2 regions of the Mesorhizobium sp. M0029 genome follow, and region 2 is predicted to be linked to the other one. Evidence: predicted binding sites of a transcription regulator. Region 2 holds the regulator's gene; the other holds the start of a gene.
What was found. The regulator LexA, encoded in region 2, represses DNA repair genes until DNA is damaged. The targets are predictions, from matches to a motif close to TGTTCNNNNTGTGTTCNG.
Positions count from the first base shown of each region.

Region 1: NKJ76_RS17635 (putative DNA modification/repair radical SAM protein) is a predicted target of LexA. The motif match lies at 3,092-3,109, and genes of this name have one in related genera.

Region 1 is NZ_JAMYVF010000010.1:26,623-32,263, reverse strand. It holds gene NKJ76_RS17650 (hypothetical protein) at 1-32, opposite strand, end outside; gene NKJ76_RS17645 (aspartate aminotransferase family protein) at 188-1,570, shown strand; gene NKJ76_RS17640 (glutamine synthetase family protein) at 1,606-2,991, shown strand; gene NKJ76_RS17635 (putative DNA modification/repair radical SAM protein) at 3,111-4,346, shown strand; gene NKJ76_RS17630 (UdgX family uracil-DNA binding protein) at 4,349-5,641, shown strand, end outside.
Region 2 is NZ_JAMYVF010000002.1:62,906-68,546, forward strand. It holds gene kynA (tryptophan 2,3-dioxygenase) at 1-563, shown strand, start outside; gene kynU (kynureninase) at 670-1,917, opposite strand; gene NKJ76_RS03440 (GntR family transcriptional regulator) at 2,085-2,849, shown strand; gene lexA (transcriptional repressor LexA) at 3,055-3,837, shown strand; gene NKJ76_RS03450 (ComEC/Rec2 family competence protein) at 3,831-5,641, opposite strand, start outside.

The sequences.
Region 1 (5,641 bases), on a different contig from region 2:
AGTAGCGCAATAGCGCAGATGATCGTCCGCATTTTTCTCCCCAAACCACAGACCCGATCGCATTGGCGCCCGACTGCGCCGGAAGGTCAAGTCTGCCGAACTTGCTGCTGACCCAATGCAGCGCACCAACACGGCCAATTGCGGTTGCCGTCGCCAATTGGGTAGTGTGCCGGCCGAGAGGGATTTCATGCACAGCACGAACAGTTCAAAAGCGTCCATCGGCGGTATCAGCCGTGACCGCATCGCTGCATTGCGGACAAGCGAGGCGAACACCTTCCGCAAGGCGCGGCCGAAATCGCAGGCCAAGGTCGGTAACGGCCTGCCAGGCTTCTTCGGCGGCGTGCCGATGCACTGGATGAACGACTGGCCGACGCCATTCCCGATCCTGGTCGACAGCGCCAAGGGCGCCACCATCACGGATATCGACGGCAACCGGCTCGACGATTTCTGCCTCGGTGACACCGGCTCGATGTTCGGCCATTCGCCGCCGCCGGTGGCGCGCGCCATCCGCCGCCAGGCCCGGCGCGGCCTGACCTATATGCTGCCTTCGGAAGATGCGCTGGCCATCGGGCCGCTGCTGCAAGAGCGTTTCGGTCTGCCGTTCTGGCAGATCGCCACCACCGCCACCGACGCCAACCGCTTCGCGCTGCGCGTCGCCCGCGCCGTCACCGGCCGCGAAAAGATACTGGTCTTCAACGGCTGCTATCACGGCTCGGTCGACGAGACGATGGTCCGGATGGTCGACGGCAAGCCCGTGAATCGGCCGGGGCTGGCGGGGGAGTTTCGCGACCTGACCAAGACGGCGAAGGTCATTGAATTCAACGATGTCGCCGCGCTGCAAGCAGCGCTCAAGGACAAGGATGTCGCCTGCGTCATTGCTGAGCCGGTGCTGACCAATTCCTGCATGGTGCTGCCCGATCCGGGTTTTCACGACGCCTTGCGCAAACTGACGCGCGCGGCCGGAACGCTGCTTCTGATAGACGAGACCCACACGATTTCGACTGGACCCGGCGGCTACACCAGGAAATTCGGACTACAGCCCGACCTGTTCGTGCTGGGCAAGCCGATCGCCGGCGGCGTGCCGGCAAGCGTGTGGGGCATGAGCGACGAGGTCGCCTCGCGCTATGCCGACTACAATCGAACCAAGGAGCCGGGCTATTCCGGCATGGGCACGACGCTGTCGGCGAACCCGCTGCAGTTCGCAGCCATGCGCGCAACGCTCGAAGAGGTGATGACGCAGGAGAATTATGCCCGGATGGATCGCCTCGCCCTGCGGCTCGATGCCGGGCTGACCGGCGTCATCGATCGCTACAATCTGCCCTGGCATGTCGCCCGCGTCGGCGCCCGCGTCGAGTTCATCTGCTCCCCTGGCCCGCTCAGGAACGGCGCCGAAGCCGAGACTGCCCATGCGCCGGAGCTTGAGGCGGCTATCCATGTCGCGCTGGTCAACCAAGGCGTGCTGATCGCGCCCTTTCACAACATGATGCTGATCTCACCGGCCACCACCGGCGCCCAGGTCAACCGGCTGATCACCGCCTTCGCCACGGTTGCGGCAAGGCTGACGGCATGAGACAAGCTGCCAAGCCAAACTCGAGTACACTAATCATGACTTCACCTTCGGGCTCGACGCCCGCCGAGGCGCAAGCCTTTCTCGACGCCCATCCCGAAATCGAAGCCTTCGATATCGTCTTGACCGACGCCAACGGGGTCGGCCGCGGCAAGATCGTGCGCCGGCATGAGCTGAAAAGCATCTTCGAGGGCGGCCGCCACATGCCGATCTCGATCCTCGGCCTCGACATCACCGGCGAGGATGTGCACGAAACCGGGCTGATCTGGACGACTGGAGACGGCGATCTCAGGGCATGGCCGATCCCCGGCACGCTGGTGCCGCTTTACGGCACGAACCCGCCGCGCGGCCAGTTGCTGATGGCGATGTACCATCTCGAGGGACAGCCTATGTCGTCGGACCCACGGCTGGCGCTGGCCAGGCAGGTCGACATCTTGGCGGCCAAGGGCCTCTATCCCGCCGGCGCCTTCGAACTCGAATTTTTCCTGCTTGCCAATGAGCGTGACGCCGACGGCAAGGTAAAGCCGGCGGACGCCGTGCTCGACGGCCGCCGCTCGGCCAAGACGGAAGTCTATTCCGTCGACCATCTGCACGGCATGGAGCCGCTGTTTTCCGACATCTATGCCGCGGCTAAGGCGCAAGGCATTCCGGCCGAAACGGTGATTTCCGAATACGCGCCCGGCCAGTACGAGCTGACGCTGAACTACCGCAAGGATGTCATGCGGGCGGCCGACGACCTCGTCATGTTGAAGCGGCTGGTGCGGGCGCAGGCGCGCCGCCATGGTGTCACCGCCTGCTTCATGGCCAAGCCGATCGAAAAATACGCCGGCTCCGGCATGCATTTCCATGTTTCGCTGCAGGACAAGAACGGCCGTAACGTTTTTGCCGAGGCTGGCGGCGAAAGCTGGTCGCTGCCGCTGCTGCAGGGGCTCGGCGGGCTGATCCAGACCATGGCCGAATCGATGCTGGTGTTTGCGCCGCACGCCAATTCCTGGCGGCGCTTCGTCTCGCAGTCCTATGCGCCGGTGGCGCCGACCTGGGGCGTCAACAACCGTTCGGTGGCGCTGCGCATCCCGGCGGGCGACGCCAAGAACCGGCGCATCGAGCACCGGCCGTCGGGTGTCGACGCCAATCCCTACCTGATCGCGGCAACGGTGCTGGCCGGCATCATCAAGGGTCTGGATGAAGGCCTCGACCCCGGCCCCGAAACCACTGGGAATGGCTATGAAGCCGCCATCACGCGCACGACCATGCCGGTCGACTGGCGCGCTGCGATCGAGGCGGCGCGGGCCTCGAGCTTCCTGAAAGAGGCGCTTGGCGAGGATCTGCATCGCACCTTCGTGGCGATCAAGCAGTCGGAGTATCTGCGCGTCGCCCGCACCGTCAGCGAGCTGGATTACCACCTCTACCTCCACGAGGTCTGAGAGACCGCCTGGAACTCGGGCAGTCGTCCTGCTAGCCCGACGATAAGGCGGCGATTACTTCTTCGCCGCCTGCATCAAATGAGGTGGCGCTGCAGCCTTCAAGAACATATCATGAACGGATGAGCGCACCCACCGTCCGTGAAAAGCTGGCAATCCTGTCTGACGCCGCCAAATACGATGCTTCTTGCGCCTCGTCCGGCTCGGCGAAGAAGGATTCGCTCCAATCCGGCGGTATCGGCTCCACAGAAGGCATGGGCATCTGCCATTCCTACGCGCCGGATGGCCGCTGCATTTCGCTCCTGAAAATCCTGCTGACCAATTTCTGCATTTACGATTGCAGCTACTGCATCAACCGCTCGTCATCGAATGTGCGCCGCGCCCGCTTTAGCATCGACGAGGTGGTGAAGCTGACCATGGACTTTTATCGGCGCAACTACATCGAAGGCCTGTTCCTGTCCTCCGGCGTCATCCGTTCGCCCGACGAGACCATGGCCGAAATGGTGGAAGTGGCGCGGCGGCTGCGGCTGGACGAAAAATTCTCCGGCTATATTCATCTGAAGACCATTCCGGAAAGCTCGGCCGAACTGGTCGAGCAGGCCGGACTTTATGCCGACCGGCTGTCGATCAATGTCGAGCTGCCGACCGATGAGGGCGTCAAGAAACTGGCGCCGGAGAAGAAGCCGGAAACGATCCGCCTTTCCATGGCGAACCTGCGCCGGAAGATGGAGGAAAAGGCCGAGCCGACGCTGAGGACCAAGAAGCGCGAACGCTTTGCGCCCGGAGGTCAGTCGACGCAGATGATTGTCGGCGCCGACAAGACATCCGACGACGGCATTTTGCACACCAGCGCGCGGCTCTATGGCAGCTATCACCTGCGGCGCGTCTATTATTCCGCCTTCAGCCCGATCCCGGATTCGTCATCGTCGCTGCCGCTGCAAAAACCGCCGCTGATGCGCGAGCACCGGCTCTATCAGGCCGACTGGCTGATGCGTTTCTACGGCTTTTCGCAGCCGGAAATCCTCGCCGGCAGCAGCGACGGCATGCTCGATCTCGCCATTGACCCCAAGCTCGCCTGGGCTTTGCGCAATCGGGCGAGGTTTCCCGTCGACATCAACCGCGCCGACCGCGAAGCGCTGCTGCGGGTTCCGGGTCTGGGCACCAAGGTGGTGGCGAAGATCCTTGAAACCCGCCGCCACCGACGCATGCGGCTGGAAGATGTCGGACGGATCTGCCATTCGATCGCCAAGCTGAGGCCCTTCATCATCGCCGAAGGCTGGTCGCCGGGCGGACTCACCGACAAGACAGGCCTGCGCGACACGATCGTAAAGTCCTGCGAACAACTGTCGCTGTTTTGACCATGCAGCCGGCTCAGCTCGACCTTGCCCGATACACTGTCCGGCTAGCGAGCCAGACCGATTTCGCCGGTTGGCGCGATGCGGCACGGCGTCTGGCGCTGAATGAGGTCCGACCTGAGGATATTAGTTGGGGTGTCGGGTCCGACGCCAATGATCCTCAAGATGCCTTGCCGGCGGTGCCAGAGGGCGCGCAGCTTACCGTCCCGCGCGAGTTCATCGCCCATGCCGAAACCGCCTTCTGCCACTCCGACCCCGGCCGGTTTGCCTTTCTCTACTGGATGCTTTGGCGCCTGCGCACCGAGCCGAAACTGCTGGCGATCGCATCCGATCCCGACACCAGGCGGCTCGAAGCCATGGAAAAGGCGGTGCGGCGCGACAGCCATAAGATGCATGCCTTCGTACGCTTCCGGAAGATCGGCGACGGCGAGAACGAGCGCTACGTCGCCTGGTTCGAGCCGGAGCATTTCATTGTCGAGCGCAACGCGGATTTCTTCGTCCGGCGGTTCACCGGCATGCGCTGGACCATCCTGACGCCCTATGCCTCCGCCGACTGGAACGGCGAAAGGCTGGCGATCGGGCCGGGTGCGGCCAAGGGCGATGCACCCGATCAGGACGACACCGAGGCGTTGTGGCTGACCTATTTCGAAAACATCTTCAACCCGGCGCGGCTCAAGGTGAAGGCGATGCAGAAGGAGATGCCGAAGAAATATTGGCGGAACCTTCCCGAGGCCTCGCTCATTCCAGATCTGATCGCAGGAGCGGACGAGGCCGCCAGGGATATGATTGCCAGACTGCCGACAACGCCGGCGCCGCACCACGCCAAGCTGCAGGCAAGACATTGGCCGAAGCCCGAGCCGGCCGAGGCGCCGGATGAAGACGATGCCAAGACGATTTCCGATTTGCGCGAGGCTGCAAAGGGTTGTCGTCGCTGTCCGCTCTGGCGCGACGCGACACAGACCGTGTTCGGCGAGGGGCCGGATGACGCCAAAGTGGTCTTCGTCGGCGAACAACCTGGCGATCAGGAAGATCTCGCCGGCAAACCTTTTGTCGGGCCAGCGGGCAAAGTGTTCGATGCAATTCTCGATGACGCAGGCGTCGACCGGCAAAAAGTCTACGTCACCAACGCCGTCAAGCACTTCAAGTTCGAGCCGCGCGGCAAGCGCCGCATCCACTCGAAGCCAAATACCGGCGAAGTCCAGGCCTGCCGCTGGTGGATCGGCCGGGAGCTTGAGCTGATCAAGCCGGACCTCGCCGTGGCGCTTGGGGCAACGGCGGCGTTGTCGCTGCTGGGCAAG
Region 2 (5,641 bases):
AGCAGCTCAACAATGCCTGGGACGTGCTGCGCACGATGACGCCAAGCGAATACACCGAGTTTCGCGACGCGCTCGGCCAATCCTCGGGCTTCCAGTCGTGGCAGTACCGCGCTATCGAGTTCATGGCCGGCAACCGCAACCTAGCCATGCTCGGGCCGCACAAGCACCGGCCCGATCTTACGGACAGGCTGGAAGCGATCCTGGCCACGCCGTCGCTGTACGACGAGGCGCTTCTGCTTTTGGCGCGCAATGGCTTCGACATCGGCGCCGATGCCGGGCGCACGGACTGGCGCGAGACGCGCGTCGAGAACGAAGACGTGCTGGCTGCCTGGCAAACCGTCTACCGCGACCCGCAGCGCTACTGGATGCTCTACGAACTGGCCGAGAAGCTGGTCGACTTCGAGGATTACTTCCGCCGCTGGCGCTTCAACCACGTCACCACGGTCGAGCGCATCATCGGCTTGAAGCGCGGCACGGGCGGCACCTCAGGCGCCTCCTATCTGAAGAAGATGCTGGAGGTTGTGCTGTTTCCGGAGCTCTGGACGGTCCGCACCCGGCTCTAGAGCATTTCACCGTTTAACGTAAACGGCGAAATGCTCTAGCTCTTTGATTTGACGCAATTGCGGACGGAAAACCGCTTCACACTTTTCCTGAAATTGCTCTAGTTCCTCAGGTGACCGCGGTCTTCACCGCGAAGCGGGCGTCCTGCCAGGCGCCGGTGCGCAGAATATCCCCCAGGACTTCGACCGCCTGCCAGACATCGCCATATCCGACATAGAGCGGCGTGAAGCCGAAACGGATGGTCGACGGCGCCCGGAAATCGCCGATCACGCCGCGCTCGATCAGCGCGCGCATCACCTGATAGCCATGCGGATGGAGGAACGACACCTGGCTGCCGCGCTGGCTGCCGTCGCGAGGACTTTCGAGTTCAAGCCCGTAGGCGCCGCATCTGGCTTCGACGAGCTGGATAAACAGGTCGGTCAGCGCGATGCTTTTTCTGCGCACCGCCGCCATATCGACGTCGTTCCAGATATCGAGCGCGCCCTTGAGCGCCCGCATCGACAGCACCGGCTGCGTTCCGCACAGGAAGCGGCGAATGCCGCTGCCGACGGCAAAGCCCTGCTCGAAGGCAAAGGGCCGCGCATGGCCCCACCAGCCGCTGAGCGGCTGGTGGGCATCGTCATGGTGGCGCTCGGCCGCGTAGATGAAGGCTGGCGAGCCCGGGCCGCCATTGAGGTATTTGTAGGTGCAGCCGACGGCGAAATCGGCATTGGCACGGTCAAGTTCGACCGGCAAGGCGCCGGCCGTGTGGCAGAGATCCCAGATGATCAGCGCGCCGGCGTCATGTGCCTTGCGCGTCAGCGCCGCCATGTCGCGCAACTGGCCGGATTTGTAGTTGACGTGGTTGACCAGGATGACGGCAACGCTGTCGTCGATCAGCTCCTCGATTGCGGCCGCGTCGACGCCCTCCAGCCGCAGCCGCGTTCCCGGCCGGGTCGAGGCGACGCCTTCGGCCATGTAGAGGTCGGTCGGGAAACTGTCGCCCTCGGCAACGATGACCGACCGATCCGGCCGCATGCCGAGCGCTGCGTGCAGCAGCTTGTAGATGTTGATCGAGGTTGTGTCGCAGACCACCGTCTGCCCATCAGCCGCGCCGATCAGTCGCCCGAGCTGATCTCCGAGTTCCAACGGCATGTTGAACCAGCCGGCGGTGTTCCAGGCGCGAATGAGGTCGTGCGCCCATTCCTGCGTGGCGGCCTGCTGCAGTTCGCTGAAGACGACCGCTGACGCGGCGCCCAGGGAATTGCCGTCGAGATAAATCACGCCTTGCGGCAAGACAAAGCGTTCGCGCATGGAGCGCAGCGGATCGGCGGCATCCATTGCTTCGATTGTAGCGAGATCGGGTGTCGTGCTCATGATCCGGCGCCCCTCCATGGACAAACGCGCGCGGCGGAGCCTGCCGCCCAAACATGCCGGCGATCTTGAGTGGTCGCCCTTGAACTGTCAAACATTATATATAATTCACCCATTGAAAGGCTTTGATATATAATGATCCGCCGAGCGTTTATGTCTGATGGATCACGATGCTGGATGACGAGCAGACCTCGAAGACGGAAGCGGCCTATCGCCTGCTCAGGCGCGATATTCTTGCGACCCGGCTGGCGCCTGCCGCGCCGTTGAAGCTGAGCACGCTGCGCAACACCTACGGCATCGGCTGGACGCCGTTGCGCGAGGCGCTGTCGCGGCTGGAGGCGGAACGGCTTGTGACCGCCATCAGCAACCGCGGGTTTGCGGTCGCTCCCGTCTCTCGGGCGGAGCTCGAGGATTTGGCGCGTGCGCGGCTGGTGGTCGAACTGCCCCTGCTGGTGGAATCGATCGAGGAGGGCGACCGTGAGTGGGAAGACGCGGTCGTTGCCGCCCACTATCGTCTCTCACGGTGCGGGTCTGTTCTCGACGATCCATCGGATGATGCGGTCGACGCGTGGTACGAAAAACACGATGCCTTCCATGCGGCGCTGCTCAGTGCCGCGACATCCAGCTGGCTGCTGCGCTTCAATGCGACGATTTCCGACCAATTGCATCGCCATCACCGCTTTCTGGGTCTGGCCCCGACGCTGCGCGCCGCCGCCGGCCGCACGGATGGCCACCGGAAGGCCGTGGCGGCCCTGCGCGACGCCGTGGCGATCGAACACCATACCGCCCTGATGGAAGCGGCCCTCGATCGCGACGTCGAACGTGCGAAAACTCTGATGACCGCTCACATCGGCTACACGCTGCAGGTCTATGCCCAGAGTGAACCCGGCGCGGATGCTGCGCAGCCCCGTCCGAAAAGGAAGCGGCGATCGTAGCCGACGACGCAGGGCACTTTGTCTTCGTTTCACCCCGTTGCCGGCCAACGACTACGAGCGCCGCTCGCGGTGCCGAACGTCACGCTGAACAAAACGTCAACACATTCATTAAACTTTAAAAGGTTGCGGAACACAACTGGAACAGATAGTGTTTGTTCTGGGTTTGTTTTTTCTGATTCTGGTTTCAGAACCCCTGGGGGCCGCGATGCTGACGCGCAAACAACATGAGCTTCTGATGTTCATCCATGAACGCCTGAAGGAGAGCGGAATCCCGCCGTCCTTCGATGAGATGAAGGAAGCGCTTGACCTCGCCTCCAAGTCCGGCATCCACCGCCTGATCACGGCGCTTGAGGAGCGCGGTTTCATTCGCCGGCTGCCGAACCGGGCGCGCGCGCTGGAAGTGCTGCGGCTGCCCGACTCGATCGCACCAGGCCTCAATGCGGCGAGGAAGTTTTCGCCGAGCGTCATTCAGGGCAGTCTTGGTCAAACCGGCCAAGGGCAAGGCGGCCAAGGACAAGGCGCGATGGGCCAAGGCGGTATCGGCCGCCAGATCAAGCCGGGCTCGCCGTCGCGTTCGATGTCGGCCGGCAATGACGACGCCGTTTCGGCGGTGTCGATCCCGGTGATGGGACGCATTGCTGCCGGTGTGCCGATCGACGCCATCCAGCATCAGACCCATTCGATCTCGGTGCCGCCCGACATGATCATGGGCGGTGAACACTACGCGCTCGAGGTCAAGGGCGATTCGATGATCGAGGCCGGCATTTTCGATGGCGACACGGTCATCATCCGCAATGCCGACACAGCCAGCCCCGGCGAGATCGTGGTGGCGTTGGTCGACGATGAGGAAGCGACCCTGAAACGCTTCCGCCGCAAGGGCGCCTCGATCGCCCTGGAAGCCGCCAACCCGGCCTACGAGACCCGCATTTTTGGACCGGACAGGGTGAAGGTGCAGGGCAAGCTTGTCGGATTGATCCGGCGCTACTGAGCCGGCTTGGGTTTGTACTTTTCACGCTGGTTGTAAGGCGGCAGGCCGCGCGCTTCGCGGGAGAAGCGGCGTTGCTCGTGCCAGGGGCGATACGGCTTGTCGACGGCGAAGCGGATGGTTGGCGCTGCAGCTGCCGATTGCGGATCGAAGAAGACGGCGGCGCTGCCGTCGCGGGCCAGCTGTTTCTTCGTCACGACCAGCACCAGCGGGTCGCGGCACGGATTGTAGGCGGTGGCGTCATCGATGACGATCAGGCTCGCGAAGGCACAGGCCGGCCGCGCCGTCTTGCGGTCTTTCGCAAGCGCTACAATGGCTCCGGAAGGGTGCCGGGCGATACAGAGATCGCCGGTGCAATAGAAGGGCGAGCCGGGCGGCAGATCGAGCGGATCGAGATCGAACCGCGTATCTGTTGCCTCGAAAATCTCAGGTGGGATAATGGTTTCGGCCCGCAGCGCCCGTTTCCAATTGTCCGTGGTGAATTCGTTGGAGCGTTCGCGGTTGAGGGCGAGTTCGCCGCCACCGATCGGCATGGCCACCAGATGCGCATCCTCGGATATGAGCACGTCTGGCGTAAGCACCTGCGGCACCGTCAACAGGCCGGCCAGCGCGAAAGGCACGGCCGCCAACCTGAGCCAGGTGGTGGCCATGGTGGCGATGACGAGGGCGACCGCCACTAACAGCACCGAGCGGATGGAGATCAGCCCGACGGCGTCGACCGGCGAGCGCTCGGAAATCCAGGCCGATATAGCGATCATCGCCATCAGACCCTTGCCCATCACATAGAGGAACGGCCCGTCGGCGCCGAACGGCATCGCCAGTGCGCTGAGCACGGCAAAAGGCATGACGATCAACGAAACAATCGGCATCACGGCCAGATTGGCGATCAGGCTGAGCGGCGACACACGCTGAAAATGCCAGATGGCGAACAGCAAGGTTGCACTGCCGGCGATGATCGAGGTCATGGCGAGGCCGCCCATGGCCAGCGCGAATTTTCGCGACAGGAAGCCGACGAAGGAGCGCTTTGCCGGCGGCGTTCTCACCTTGTCGGCGCGGTAATCGGCCCAGCCGGCATAGGCGCCGACAAGGGCGGCGGTGGCAGCAAACGACATCTGGAAGCTGGGACCGACCACCTCGTGCGGCGACACCAGGATGACGGCAATGGCGGAGATCGCCAGATTGCGCATGGTGAGTGCGGCGCGATCAAACAGCACGGCGACAAGCATGACCGCCAGCATGATGAAGCTGCGCTCGGCGGCAACCACGACGCCTGAAATGACGAGATAGGCGGCGATGGAGACGAGTGCTGCCACTGCTGCATATTTCTTGACTGGGCGGCGCGAAGAGAAATCGGGAAACAGCGCAAAGGCGCCACGCAGCAACGCCATGATGGTGCCGGCAACCAGCGCCATGTGCAGGCCGGAGATGGAGATGATGTGGTAGATGCCGGTGCGCCGCATCGCTTCGTTGACCTCGTCCGGGATGCCGGCGCGCACCCCGACAATCAACGCCGCGGCAATCTCGCCTTCGGCGCCGCCGATTTTGCCCCTGATATGGTCGGCAATGTTTTCGCGCGCGTTCTCGATTGCCGAGGAGAGCCGCGCGGTCAGCGGCGGCGGTCCCTGCGTAGCAATGGTTTTCGGATTGCCGAGAAAGAAGCCGCTGCCGCCGATACCGGTGAAATAGCTGTCGAAGGAGAAATCGTAGCTCTCCGGCCGCACCGGACCGGTCGGCGGCAACAGCCTGGCATAGCCGGTGATCAGGGAGCCGGCGGTCATATCGGCGGGAACGGTCCGCGCCGAGAGCC